3 regions of the Aminobacter sp. DSM 101952 genome follow, and region 2 is predicted to be linked to each of the others. Evidence: predicted binding sites of a transcription regulator. Region 2 holds the regulator's gene; each other region holds the start of a gene.
What was found. The regulator LexA, encoded in region 2, represses DNA repair genes until DNA is damaged. The targets are predictions, from matches to a motif close to TGTTCNNNNTGTGTTCNG.
Positions count from the first base shown of each region.

Region 1: ASC75_RS11300 (helicase-related protein) is a predicted target of LexA. The motif match lies at 1,712-1,729, and genes of this name have one in related genera.
Region 3: ASC75_RS17350 (2'-5' RNA ligase family protein) is a predicted target of LexA. The motif match lies at 1,452-1,469, and genes of this name have one in related genera.

Region 1 covers NZ_LMCL01000012.1:238,984-242,982, reverse strand. Annotated here, with positions in the region: gene ASC75_RS11310 (beta-ketoacyl-ACP reductase) at 1-345, shown strand, start outside; gene aqpZ (aquaporin Z) at 415-1,104, opposite strand; gene ASC75_RS11300 (helicase-related protein) at 1,844-3,999, shown strand, end outside.
Region 2 covers NZ_LMCL01000023.1:229,965-233,963, forward strand. Annotated here, with positions in the region: gene glp (gephyrin-like molybdotransferase Glp) at 1-973, shown strand, start outside; gene lexA (transcriptional repressor LexA) at 1,078-1,794, shown strand; gene ASC75_RS15190 (ComEC/Rec2 family competence protein) at 1,829-3,999, opposite strand, start outside.
Region 3 covers NZ_LMCL01000030.1:181,634-185,632, reverse strand. Annotated here, with positions in the region: gene ASC75_RS17355 (amidohydrolase family protein) at 1-830, shown strand, start outside; gene ASC75_RS17350 (2'-5' RNA ligase family protein) at 833-1,345, opposite strand; gene ASC75_RS17345 (NUDIX domain-containing protein) at 1,687-2,268, opposite strand; gene ASC75_RS17340 (amino acid ABC transporter substrate-binding protein) at 2,360-3,370, opposite strand; gene ASC75_RS17335 (aminotransferase class III-fold pyridoxal phosphate-dependent enzyme) at 3,488-3,999, opposite strand, start outside.

The DNA of each region.
Region 1 (3,999 bases), on a different contig from region 2:
GGCCGCGTCATCACCATTTCCTCGATCAACGGCCAGAAGGGCCAGGCCGGCCAGGCCAACTACTCCGCGTCGAAAGCCGGCGACATCGGCTTCACCAAGGCGCTGGCCCAGGAAGGCGCACGCGCCGGCATCACCGTCAACGTCATCTGCCCCGGCTACATCGCAACCGAAATGGTTATGGCGGTTCCCGAGAAGGTGCGTGAATCGATCATCGCCCAGATTCCGGTCGGCCGTCTCGGCGAGCCGGAGGAGATCGCGCGTTGCGTGGTGTTCCTGGCCTCCGAAGAGTCTGGCTTCGTCACCGGCGCGACGCTGTCGGCCAATGGCGGCCAGTATTTCGCCTGATCGGCGGCTTCTATCCGACAAAGAAAACGGCGCCGCGAGGCGCCGTTTCCGTTCTTGGCGATGGATCGGCTACTTGTCGCCGAATAATGACTTGTGGGCGATGCCGGCAATGGCTGCGCCGACGATCGGGGCGACCCAGAACAGCCAGAGCTGCTGCAGGGCGACGCCGCCGACGAACAGCGCCGGGCCGGTCGAACGCGCCGGATTGACCGACGTGTTGGTGACCGGGATCGAGATCAGGTGGATCAGCGTCAGGGCGAGGCCGATGGCGATCGGTGCAAAGCCGGCCGGAACGCGCTCGCTGGTCGAGCCGAGGATGATCATCAGGAACATGAAGGTCAGCACGACCTCGATGATCAACGCAGAGGACAGGCCGAATTTGCCCGGCGAGGCGTCGCCATAGCCGTTGGTGGCAAAGCCGCCGATGCCGGCGAAATCAGCCTTGCCGCTGACGATGAGGTACAGCACCGTCGAAGCCGCGACCGCGCCGATCAGCTGGGCGATGACGTAGGGGACCAGGTCCTTGGCTTCGAAACGCCCGGCCATCATCAGGCCGACCGAGACAGCTGGATTGAAATGCCCCCCGGAAATGCCGCCGACCGCATAGGCCATAGTCAGCACCGTGAGGCCGAACGCCAACGCAACGCCGGAGAAACCGATACCCAGTTCGGGGAACGCTGCAGCCAGGACAGCGCTGCCGCAGCCCCCGAAGACGAGCCAGAATGTGCCGAGGAATTCGGCGAACAGACGTTTGGACATGATATTCCCTCCGATATCGTGCGCCTGCGTGGTGCGCCGCATTTTCCGGAGGCCCCGCCTGGGCATCCCCCGCCGCGCAGACTCAACGCCGCAATGGAGACACGCTCCGCTCCCGGGTGCAACGGGTGTGGTTCCCTTAACGTAATGCAATCACAGGTATTTTCGCTGAAGCACGGGTGTGCCTAGATGGCACGCAAAGGTTAATGCGGCGATCAAGGTGCTGTGGAGTGTTCTGTGCACAGGCTGTGGATAATAGGTGGAGAAACTGACCCGGCACTACATCTAGTGGTGAACAAACCGGGAAATCTGCCCGGACAGTGATTCGTCGCCTGTTCGTTCCGCATTTGGTTCAAATCTTAACGAAATGCTGCTTCCGGCAGCTCCGGCTGTTAACCCGGTGCTAGGAAAGGTCAACAAATTCATTATTTTGCACTCGGTTGACGCGCAGCTATCTTCGCTTGGCCGGCAAAGGTTAACGGAGGGGTGGCGAAAGCAGGAAACGGGCCACTTTACAGATTCTGCATGTGGTGCGGCTTGCAGGGCCGGCATCAATATGTTGGGGTGAACAAAACCTGAATCAGCTGGAGTCAGTGATTCGTCGCTGATTCGTTCCAGACTCGTTCCAACTCTTAAATCTGGAACATTCCGCTTTCGCTTCGGCTTGCAAATCCCTATGTGTCCACTCGTCGCGACAGGCGGCGCAACGCCGGGCTGTCCCGGCGCCGAGGGCAGTTCCAGTATGAATGTTCACTCCAGGCAGAACGACCCGCTGATCCTGTCAGGCCGCGATGTCACGGCGGTTCTGGGGCCAACCAATACCGGCAAGACCCATCTCGCCATCGAGCGCATGGTCGCGCATGAAAGCGGCATCATCGGCCTGCCGCTAAGGCTGCTCGCCCGCGAGGTCTATGGCCGGCTCTGCGAGAAGGTCGGCGCCCACAAGGTGGCGCTGGTCACCGGCGAAGAGAAGATCCTGCCTGCCGGCGCCAGGTATTCGGTCTGCACCGTCGAGGCCATGCCGCGCCAGACGGATGCCGCCTTCGTCGCCATCGACGAGGTCCAGCTTGCCGGCGACCTCGAGCGCGGCCACATCTTTACCGACCGCATACTGCATCTGCGCGGCAAGCAGGAAACACTGCTTCTCGGTGCCGCCACCATGCACGGCATCCTGCAGAAGCTGTTGAAGGGTGTGTCGGTGGTCACCCGGCCACGGCTGTCGCATCTCGCCTATGCCGGTTCCAAGAAGCTGACGCGGCTGCCGCGGCGCTCGGCCATCGTCGCCTTCTCCGCCGACGAGGTTTACGGCATCGCCGAGCTCATCCGCCGGCAGCAGGGTGGTGCAGCGGTGGTGCTCGGCGCGCTCAGCCCGCGCACCCGTAATGCCCAGGTCGAGCTCTACCAGAACGGCGACGTCGACTACCTGATCGCCACCGATGCCATCGGCATGGGCCTCAATCTCGATGTCGACCACGTCGCCTTTGCCCAGAACCGCAAGTTCGACGGCTACCAGTATCGGCAGCTCACCGCCGCCGAGCTCGGCCAGATCGCCGGCCGTGCCGGGCGCCATTTGCGCGACGGGACCTTCGGCGTCACCGGCCAGGTCGATCCGTTCGAGGACGAGCTGATCGAAAAGATCGAGGGTCATGACTTCGAGCCGGTCAAGGTGCTGCAGTGGCGCACGGCTAGTTTCGATTTCGCCAGCCTCGATACGCTCAAGCGCTCGATCGACACCGTGGCGCCGGTCGAGGGCCTGACGCGCGCTTTGCCGGCTGTCGACGCCCAGGCGCTCGACCATCTGTCGCGCGATGAAAACATCCGGTCGCTCGCCACCAATCGCGAGCGTGTCGCCCTGTTGTGGGAAACCTGCGCGCTGCCCGACTACCGCAGGATCGCACCGGCCCAGCACGCCGACCTGATCGCTTCGATGTATGACGATCTCGCCCGGCGCGGCCATGTCGACGAGACCTACATGGCCGAACAGGTGCGCCGTGCCGATTCCACCGAGGGCGACATCGACACGCTTTCACATCGGATCGCACAGATCCGGACCTGGACATTCGTCTCAAACCGCCCTGGCTGGCTTGCCGATCCGGCACACTGGCAAGAAAAAACGCGCGACATCGAAGACAGATTGTCGGATGCACTGCATGAGCGGTTGACGAAACGCTTTGTAGACCGCAGGACTTCCGTCCTCATGCGCCGCCTTAGAGAAAACACTATGCTTGAAGCCGAAATCAGCCCGTCCGGAACCGTCCTCGTCGAGGGCCACCATGTCGGCGAACTGCAAGGGTTCCGTTTCACCGCCGACCAGAGCGCGGGCGGAGAAGACGCCAAGGCCGTGCGCACGGCAGCGCAGAAGGCGCTTGCAACCGAATTCGACACACGCGCCGAACGTTTCGCGACGTCGCCCAATGGTGACATCGCGCTTGGCTCGGACGGCGTGCTGCGCTGGATCGGCGCGCCCATCGGCACGCTGGTCGAAGGCGAGGATGCGCTGAAGCCGCGCGTCGTGCTGTTGGCCGACGAACAGCTGACCGGCCCGTCCCGCGACAAGGTCGCCGCGCGCGCCGAGCGCTTCGTCAATTTCCAGGTCGAGTCGCTGCTCAAGCCGCTGGTCGATCTCAAGGCTGCGGAGCAGCTGTCCGGCATCGGCCGTGGCATCGCCTTCCAGCTGGTCGAGAATTTCGGCCTGATCAATCGCCGCGACATCGCCGAGGACGTGAAGTCGCTCGACCAGGAAGGCCGCGCCGCACTTCGCCGCCTCGGCGTGCGCTTCGGCGCCTATCACGTCTTTGTCCCGGCACTGATCAAGCCCGCGCCCGCCGGTCTGGTGACGCTGCTGTGGGCGCTCAAGAACGACGGCAAGGACAAGCCGGGCTTCGGCGATGTCGTCCA
Region 2 (3,999 bases):
AGGCAGGCAGTTCACCGGAACGCTGGCGCCAGGCCAGGCGGTGCGCATCTTCACCGGCGCTCCCGTGCCCGAGGGCGCCGACACCGTCGTCATCCAGGAAAACGTGCGCGACCTCGGCAATGGCGAGATCGAGGTCGTGGAGCCGACGGCGCCGGGCCGCAACATCCGCGCCAAGGGCCTGGACTTCCGGCAGGGCGACCTGATCCTCGACGCCGGGCGCGTGCTCGATCCGGCAGGCTTGTCGCTCATTGCCGCGGCCAATCATCCCGAATTGCAGGTCGCCAAGGCGCCGCTGATCGCGATCATCGCCACCGGCGACGAACTTCTGCCGCCCGGCAGCAACCCCGGCCCCGGCCAGATCATTGCCTCCAACGCCTATGGTGTCGCCGCCATCGCCGAATCCGTCGGCGCGCGCGTGCTCGACCTCGGCATCGCACCGGACCGCACCGATGCGATCGCGACCCTCGTCGGCAAGGCGCTCGATGCGCAGGCGGACGTCATCGTCACGCTTGGCGGCGCGTCCGTCGGCGACCACGACCTGGTGCACCGCGTGCTGACCGGGCTCGGCATGGATCTCGATTTCTGGAAGATCGCCATGCGCCCCGGCAAGCCGCTGATGTTCGGCCGCCTCGGCAAGACGCGCTGCATCGGACTGCCCGGAAATCCCGTCGCCAGCCTGATCTGCGCGCACATCTTCCTCAAGCCGCTGCTGGCAACTCTTGGCGGGCGGCCCTATTCGCCTGACATTCGCACTGGCATCCTCGACGCCGCGATGACCGCCAACGACCTGCGCCAGGACTTCGTCCGCGCCCTCGCGCGCGAAACCGCCGACGGCCTTGTGGTGACGCCCTACACCATCCAGGATTCGTCGATGCTGCGCACGCTGGCGGACGCCAACTGCGCGATCATGCGCGCCCCCTTCGCACCGGCTGCCGAACGTGGCAACCCGTGCCGCGTGCTGATGCTGCGCTGAGCATACCCAACCCCCTTCACGAAATATAAACAGTTGCGGAACACAACTGGAACAGATAGTGTTTGTTCTGGGTTTGTTTTTCTTCTGATTCCTCGGGGGTGACCATGCTGACGCGCAAGCAACACGAGCTTCTGCTGTTCATTCATGAGCGGTTGAAGGAAGCGGGCATTCCGCCATCCTTCGACGAAATGAAGGAAGCGCTGGATCTCGCCTCCAAATCCGGCATCCACCGCTTGATCACCGCGCTCGAGGAACGTGGCTTCATCCGCCGCCTGCCCAACCGGGCACGCGCGCTGGAAGTGTTGCGACTGCCCGATTCGATCGCACCCGGCCTCAATGCGGCACGAAAATTCTCGCCGAGCGTCATCGAGGGCAGCCTTGGCCGCAAGCCGGAGCCATCGAGATCGTTCTCGGCCGGCAATGACGACGATGTCGCTGCTGCCGTCACCATCCCGGTCATGGGGCGCATCGCCGCCGGCGTGCCGATCGACGCGATCCAGCACAAGACCCATTCCATTTCGGTGCCGCCGGACATGATCATGGGCGGCGAGCATTATGCCCTCGAGGTCAAGGGCGACTCGATGATCGAGGCCGGCATCTTCGATGGCGATACGGTGGTTATCCGCAGTTCCAACATCGCCAACCCCGGCGAGATCATCGTTGCACTGGTCGACGACGAGGAAGCGACGCTCAAGCGCTTCCGCCGCAAGGGCGCCTCGATCGCTCTGGAAGCCGCCAATCCGGCCTATGAAACCCGCATCTTCGGACCTGACCGGGTCAAGGTTCAGGGCAAGCTCGTCGGGCTGATCCGCCGGTACTAATCCCTGCAGGCAACCTGGCGCGCATGCGCACGGCCTATCGGGCTGGCGATGCCGGTTCTGATGCGCCCGGACGCCTGCTGTCTCGCCGATAGGGCGGCAGTCCCCTCGCCTCGCGCGAGAATGCCCGCTGCACATGCCAGGGTCGGTATGGCGTGGCCACGGCGTGGCGGATCTCGACATCCTGGCGCGCGCCGTCCTGGGCAGGCCTCAAGAATATCGCCGCGCTTCCCAGGCGAGCCAACGCGCGGCTGGTGAGCACGACAACAGCAGCGTTGCCGCACGGATTGCGTGCCGTGGCGTCGTTCACGACGACAAGGTTGGCGATGCCGCAGGCTCGCCTGGCGGCTGCCGCGTTTTCCGCATGGGCCAGGTGCATGCCCGAGGGGTGCTCGATGAGACACAGCCCGTCGGTGCAGGAAAAGGCCGCATCACCGCCGGACCGGCCCGAACCGCCCTGGCCGATGTTCTGCTTCGGGTTTGCAGCGCTTGCCGGGGCGACGCGCGCGGGGCCGATCAGGTCTTCCGACACCAGGGCACGTTTCCAATTGTCGACGGTGAACTGGCTTGGCCGGGTCCGATTGACGGCAAGCTTGCCTTCGCCAACCGGCACGCCCACCAGGCGCGCATCCTCCGAGACGAACGCGTCGGGCGCTTCCGCGTTCATCAGCAGCAGCAGAGCCAGGGTCGCAATCGGCAGCGCCGCCAGTCGCAGCCAGGTCGTCGCCATCGAGCCTATGACCAGCGCCAAGGTGACGAGGACGACCGAATGGGTCGACATCAGCCCGACCGCATCGACGGGCGAGCGCTCGGAGAACCACGTCGCCAGCGCGATCATGGCCGTCAGGCCGGCCCCCATGGTGTCAAGGAAGATGCCGTCGAGGCGCAACGGCATGAACAGGCCGGCGAGCACGGCAAACGGCATGACCAGCACCGAGACGATCGGCATCACCGCCAGGTTGGCGACAAGGCTGAGCGGCGAGATGCGCTGGAAATGCCAGGCGCCGAAGACGCTGGTGGCAAGCCCGGCGATCAGCGACGTCGCGACGAGCCCGGCCGCAACGGTCGCCAGCCAGCGCCACAGCTTGGACGGCAACGACCGCTGGACGACGGGCTGCGCCTGTTGCTCGCGCCGGTCGGACCACCAGGCATAGGCACCGACAAGTGCCGCTGTCGCTGCAAACGACATCTGGAAGCTCGGTCCAACCACCTCGTGCGGCGAAATCACGATGACGACGATGGCCGAGATCGCCAGATTGCGCATGGTCAAGGCAGCCCGGTCGAACAGCACGGCCGTCAGCATCACGGCCAGCATGATGAAGCTGCGCTGCGCGGCGACCTCGGCCCCCGAAATGAACAGATAGCCCCCTGTCGCGGCCAATGCGGCGCTTGCCGCATATTTCTTCACCGGACGACGCGACGCGAACGCCGGAAAGGCGGCAAAGGCCAGCCGCGTCAGCAGCATCACCGTCCCGGCGACCATCGCCATGTGCAGGCCCGAGATCGAAATGATGTGGTAGAGCCCGGTGCGCCGCAGCGCCTCGTTGACGTCTTCCGGGATGCCGCCGCGCACGCCGACGACGAGGGCTGCAGCGATTTCGCCCTCCGCGCCGCCGACGCGATCGCGAATGCGCTGTGCGATGCGGTCGCGCGCATTTGCCACCCAGGCCGCGGCCTGGCTCGTGGCCGGCAACGGGTCGGTGGACGCAACAAGCTCCGGCCCCTTCATGAAGAAGCCGCTGGCGCCGATGCCGTCAAAATAGCTTTCGAAGGAAAAGTCGTAACTTCCCGGCCTTACCGGGCCGGATGGCGGCATCAGCCGGGCATAGCCCGTCACCAGCGAGCCGGCGGTCACGCCATCGGGGAGCTTGCGCGCGGTCAGCCGCACGCGATCCGGCGCATAGCGCAGAACCGGACGCTCCGTCGCCAGGATGTCGAGGGTCAGGCGCTGACGGCCGTTGTCGAGGCTGTCGATCTCGACCACCCGCCCGGTGATGCCTGCCGATATCGTCGCGCCGAGCATCCTGGTCGCCATCCTATCCGTTTCGATCTTGGCCATGGCCATGCCGAGCAGGCAGATGGCCGCGGCGGCGAGCGCGTAGTGGGCCAGCCTGTTCGTACGCATGAGAAAGGCGAGCACGGCCAGGAGCCCGAAAGCCGTGACCAGCGGCGCAAAAGGCGGCTCGGCATGAAAGCTGAAATAGCCAA
Region 3 (3,999 bases), on a different contig from region 2:
GCGGCACCGGCGTTTGCCTGGTGATGCCGGTCTATTATGCCGCCCAGGTGGCGAATGCCGACGCCCGCCGGCAAGTGGTCGAGATGGGCGAGGCAATCATGGATCTGCGCCGTCGCAAGGGCGTGCTGTTCACCCAGGACGGCCACCGCGACGGCTCGATCGCGCTGGCGCGCGATCTTGGCGTCCTCGGTGAGTTCGCACTGCTGGGCCACAGCGTCGACCTTACCGAGGACGATTTCGCCGCACTCAGGGAAACGGGCGCCTCGATCATCCACAACCCTTCCGCGATCATGTCGGTCTATGGCCGCTGCCCGGTGCCGGAGCTGATCGAGGCCGGGGTCAATGTCTGCCTCGGCTCGGACGCGGCTGCGCCTGACCGCGGCTACGACATGTTCCGCCACATGGCGCAGTGCATGCACTATCACCGCCGCCACTTCCGCGACCCGGCCTATCTGCCGCCCGGCAAGACGCTGGAGATGGCGACCATCGACGCGGCGAAGGCAATGGGACTGGAGAGCGAGCTCGGCTCGCTGGAAATCGGCAAGAAGGCCGACATCGTGCTGGTCGACATGCGCAAGCCGCATCTCTACCCGCCGGTCATGCCGGTGACGCGCATCGCCCATTTCGCCAATGCCGCCGATGTCGACACCGTCATCGTCAACGGCAAGGTGCTGATGCGCGGGCGCAGGACAGATCATCTCGACGCCGACGACATCCTCGCCGACGCGGCGGAACAGGCAGCGCTCGCCTTCGAGCGCGTCGGCCTGACGCACCTGCTCGAAGAGCCGCAGGAATTCTGGCGCAACGCACGGCAGCCGCTGCCGATCTGACCTCACCCGAGCAAGGGCCAGCGGCCGACGCTTTGTCGGTCGCCGAACTTGCTGCGCAAAAGATGAAACTCCGCGACCCGTACAGTGATGGGCCGGTCGAGAGGCATCTCCGGGACCAGTCTCTTGTCGTACAGCACCGTGCAATGAGGCACAAAGCTCGCGCGGCGGCGAAGCCTGAGCCCGGCATCGTTCAACACACCGTTGATCCGCCGTTCGAGATCGATCACGAGATTGACGCCCGCACCGCACAGCAGGACGAGCGGCCCCCCATTCCGGAAACTCACGATGCGGTCGAAAACAAGGTCGAAAGGCGGCATCCTGACATTGGCGGCAGCGGCCACCACCGCCCGCACGATGACTTCTTCGATCTCCCTGCAATCGCCAAACCCCGTCAGCGAAACATGCAGACCGCCTGGTTCGATCGGCTGGCCGGTGAGACCATGAACGCGACGCGTGGCATCGACTATGGCCCCCATCGCTTGACACCAACCGGGGTGCAAACGGAACATGAGCATGTCCCGCTCCACCCTCGAACGCTTCGCCCCGTGAACCCGCGGTCGCAAACCGAGTGCGGTTACTCCGAAGTCGAACTGCAGTTGATCCGACATGCCCTTCCATTCAAAGAACAAAGAAAGAACATAGCAAGTTTATTTTCCTAGACCGGCAATGCTGGCCAGCGTTCACCCGCGGTGGACCTATGCTGGACCTCCACCAGCCAGCAGGAGACGGTTTGGGGTGCACCACGCGCATTGCGTCGGACCGGCACGAGATATCGGTACCGCATTATCCGTCGGCGCGGCGGCGCCGAGCGGTCATAAGGTCGTGCTCGGCGCAACAGTCGGAAGAATACGTTCGTTTAGCGCAACAGATGCAGCGCTGCGTATTGCAGCAGCATGATGGTCTTGCCGTCGCAGATGCGACCGTCGGCGATCATGGCCAGCGCCTCGTCGATGCCGATCTCCAGCACCTCGATGTCCTCGCCCTCGCCCGCATGGCCGCCGCCGGCTGAGACGCGATCGGCCGGCTCGTACTCGCCGACGAAGAAATAGATCTTCTCGGTGACGGCGCCGGGGCTCATGAAGGCTTCGAAGACGCGGCGGACATGGTGGATGCGGAAGCCGGTTTCTTCCTCGACCTCGGCGCGGATGCGCTCCTCGGGTGCTGCGTCGTCAAGCAGGCCGGCGGGCGTCTCGATCAGCATGTCGTCGTAGCCGGTGACGAAGGCGGGGTAACGGAACTGCCTTACCAGCACGACGGTGCGGCGCGCGGGATCATAAAGCAGGATGGTGGCGCCGTTGCCGCGATCGTAGGTCTCGCGGCTCTGGACCTGCCATTCGCCGTCGCCGCGGCGGCAAGCGAAGGTGGTCTTCTTGAGGACGTACCAGTCGTCGGAAAGGGTGGTGACGTCCTGGACACGGATGCGGTCGGCAATGCTCATCTGACACCTTCAATGCGGGCCACTCGGCCGGAGATTCGCGGGCGCCAGAATAGGCGGGGCCACGCCGGAGCGCGACCCCGCATGGTGAGCCTCAACGCACCGGAGGAGCGTACATCAGGCCGCCGGCGTTCCACTGGGCGTTGATGCCGCGATCGATCTTGAGGTCGCTCGACTGGCCGAGATTGCGCTCGAAGATCTCGCCGTAATTGCCGACCTTGGAGATAACGTTGTAGGCCCAGCGCGGGTCAAGGCCGAGTTGCTGGCCGCTGTCGCCTTCAGCGCCGAGGAAGCGCTTGACGGCCGGGTTGGCCGAGGTGAGGCCGGCTTCGGCATTGTCCCTGGTGATGCCGAGTTCTTCGGCCTCGATCAGCGCGAACAGCGTCCAGCGGACGATGCTGAACCACTTGTCGTCGCCCTGGCGCACGGCAGGGCCGAGCGGCTCCTTGGAGATGATCTCGGGCAGCACTGTGTAGGCGGCGGGGTCGGTGAGTTTGAGGCGCTGGGCGTAGAGTGCCGAGGCATCCGTGGTGTAGACGTCGCAACGGCCGGTGTCGAAAGCCTTGATGATGCCGTCGGCGGAATCGATGACGACGGGCTCGTATTTCAGCTTGTTGGCGGAGAAATAGTCGGCGACGTTCTGCTCGGTCGTGGTGCCCTGCTCGGTGCAGACGGTGGCGCCATCGAGTTTGAGCGCGCTGTCGACGCCGAGGTCCTTGCGGATCATGAAGCCCTGCCCGTCATAATAGGCGGTGCCGGCGAAGCGCAGGCCGAGGCTCGCGTCGCGCGACAGCGTCCAGGTGGTCTGGCGCGACAACAGGTCGACGGCGCCCGACTGGACCGCGGTGAAGCGCTCCTTGGTCGACAGCGGCACGTAGCTGACCTTGTCGGCGTCGCCGAGGACGGCTGCGGCCACCGCGCGGCAGACGTCAATGTCGAAGCCCGACCACTTGCCGGCATCGTCGGGCGCCGAGAAGCCGGCGACGCCCTGGCTGACGCCGCAGGTGACGGTGCCGCGCTGCTTGACGATGTCGAGCGTGTCGGCCTTTGCCGGCGTGGCAAGTGCTGCCGTGCCGAGCAGAAGTGCTGAGATCAGATGTTTCATGGTTGCTCCTCCCTTGTTTTGAGGCAAAGCCTCTTCGTGCCGCCGGCGCCGGGCGCCGGAAGTCCTTGAAATTCGCCGTGTCGAATGCCGCCGCGCGACAGCCGCGCGGGTTTTCAGTTACGCCCCGCCGGCCTCCACGGCAGCAAAGGTCTCTTCGAGAACGCCGACCAGATGATCGGCATCGCGCCTGGTGAAGATCATCGGCGGGCGCATCTTGAGCACGTTGTCGTGCGGGCCTTCGGTGCCGATGAGCACGCCGCGAGCGCGCGCCCCGTCATTGACCTTGCGGGCGAAGGCGGTGGCCGGCTCCCTGGTCCTGCGGTCGGTGACCAGCTCGATGCCGAGGAACAGGCCCATGCCCCTGACGTCGCCGATGACCTCGTAGCGCGTCTGCATGTCGCGAAAGCGCCCGACGAGATAGGCGCCGACATCGGCGGCGTTGTCGCGCAGGCGGTCGCGCTCGATGACGTCGAGCACGGCGAGGCCCGCAGCACAGGACACCGGGTTGCCACCGAAGGTGTTGAAATACTCCATGCCGTTGTTGAAGCGGTCGGCGATGTCGCGCGTGGTGACCAGCGCCGACATCGGGTGGCCATTGCCGATGGGCTTGCCCATGGTGACGATGTCAG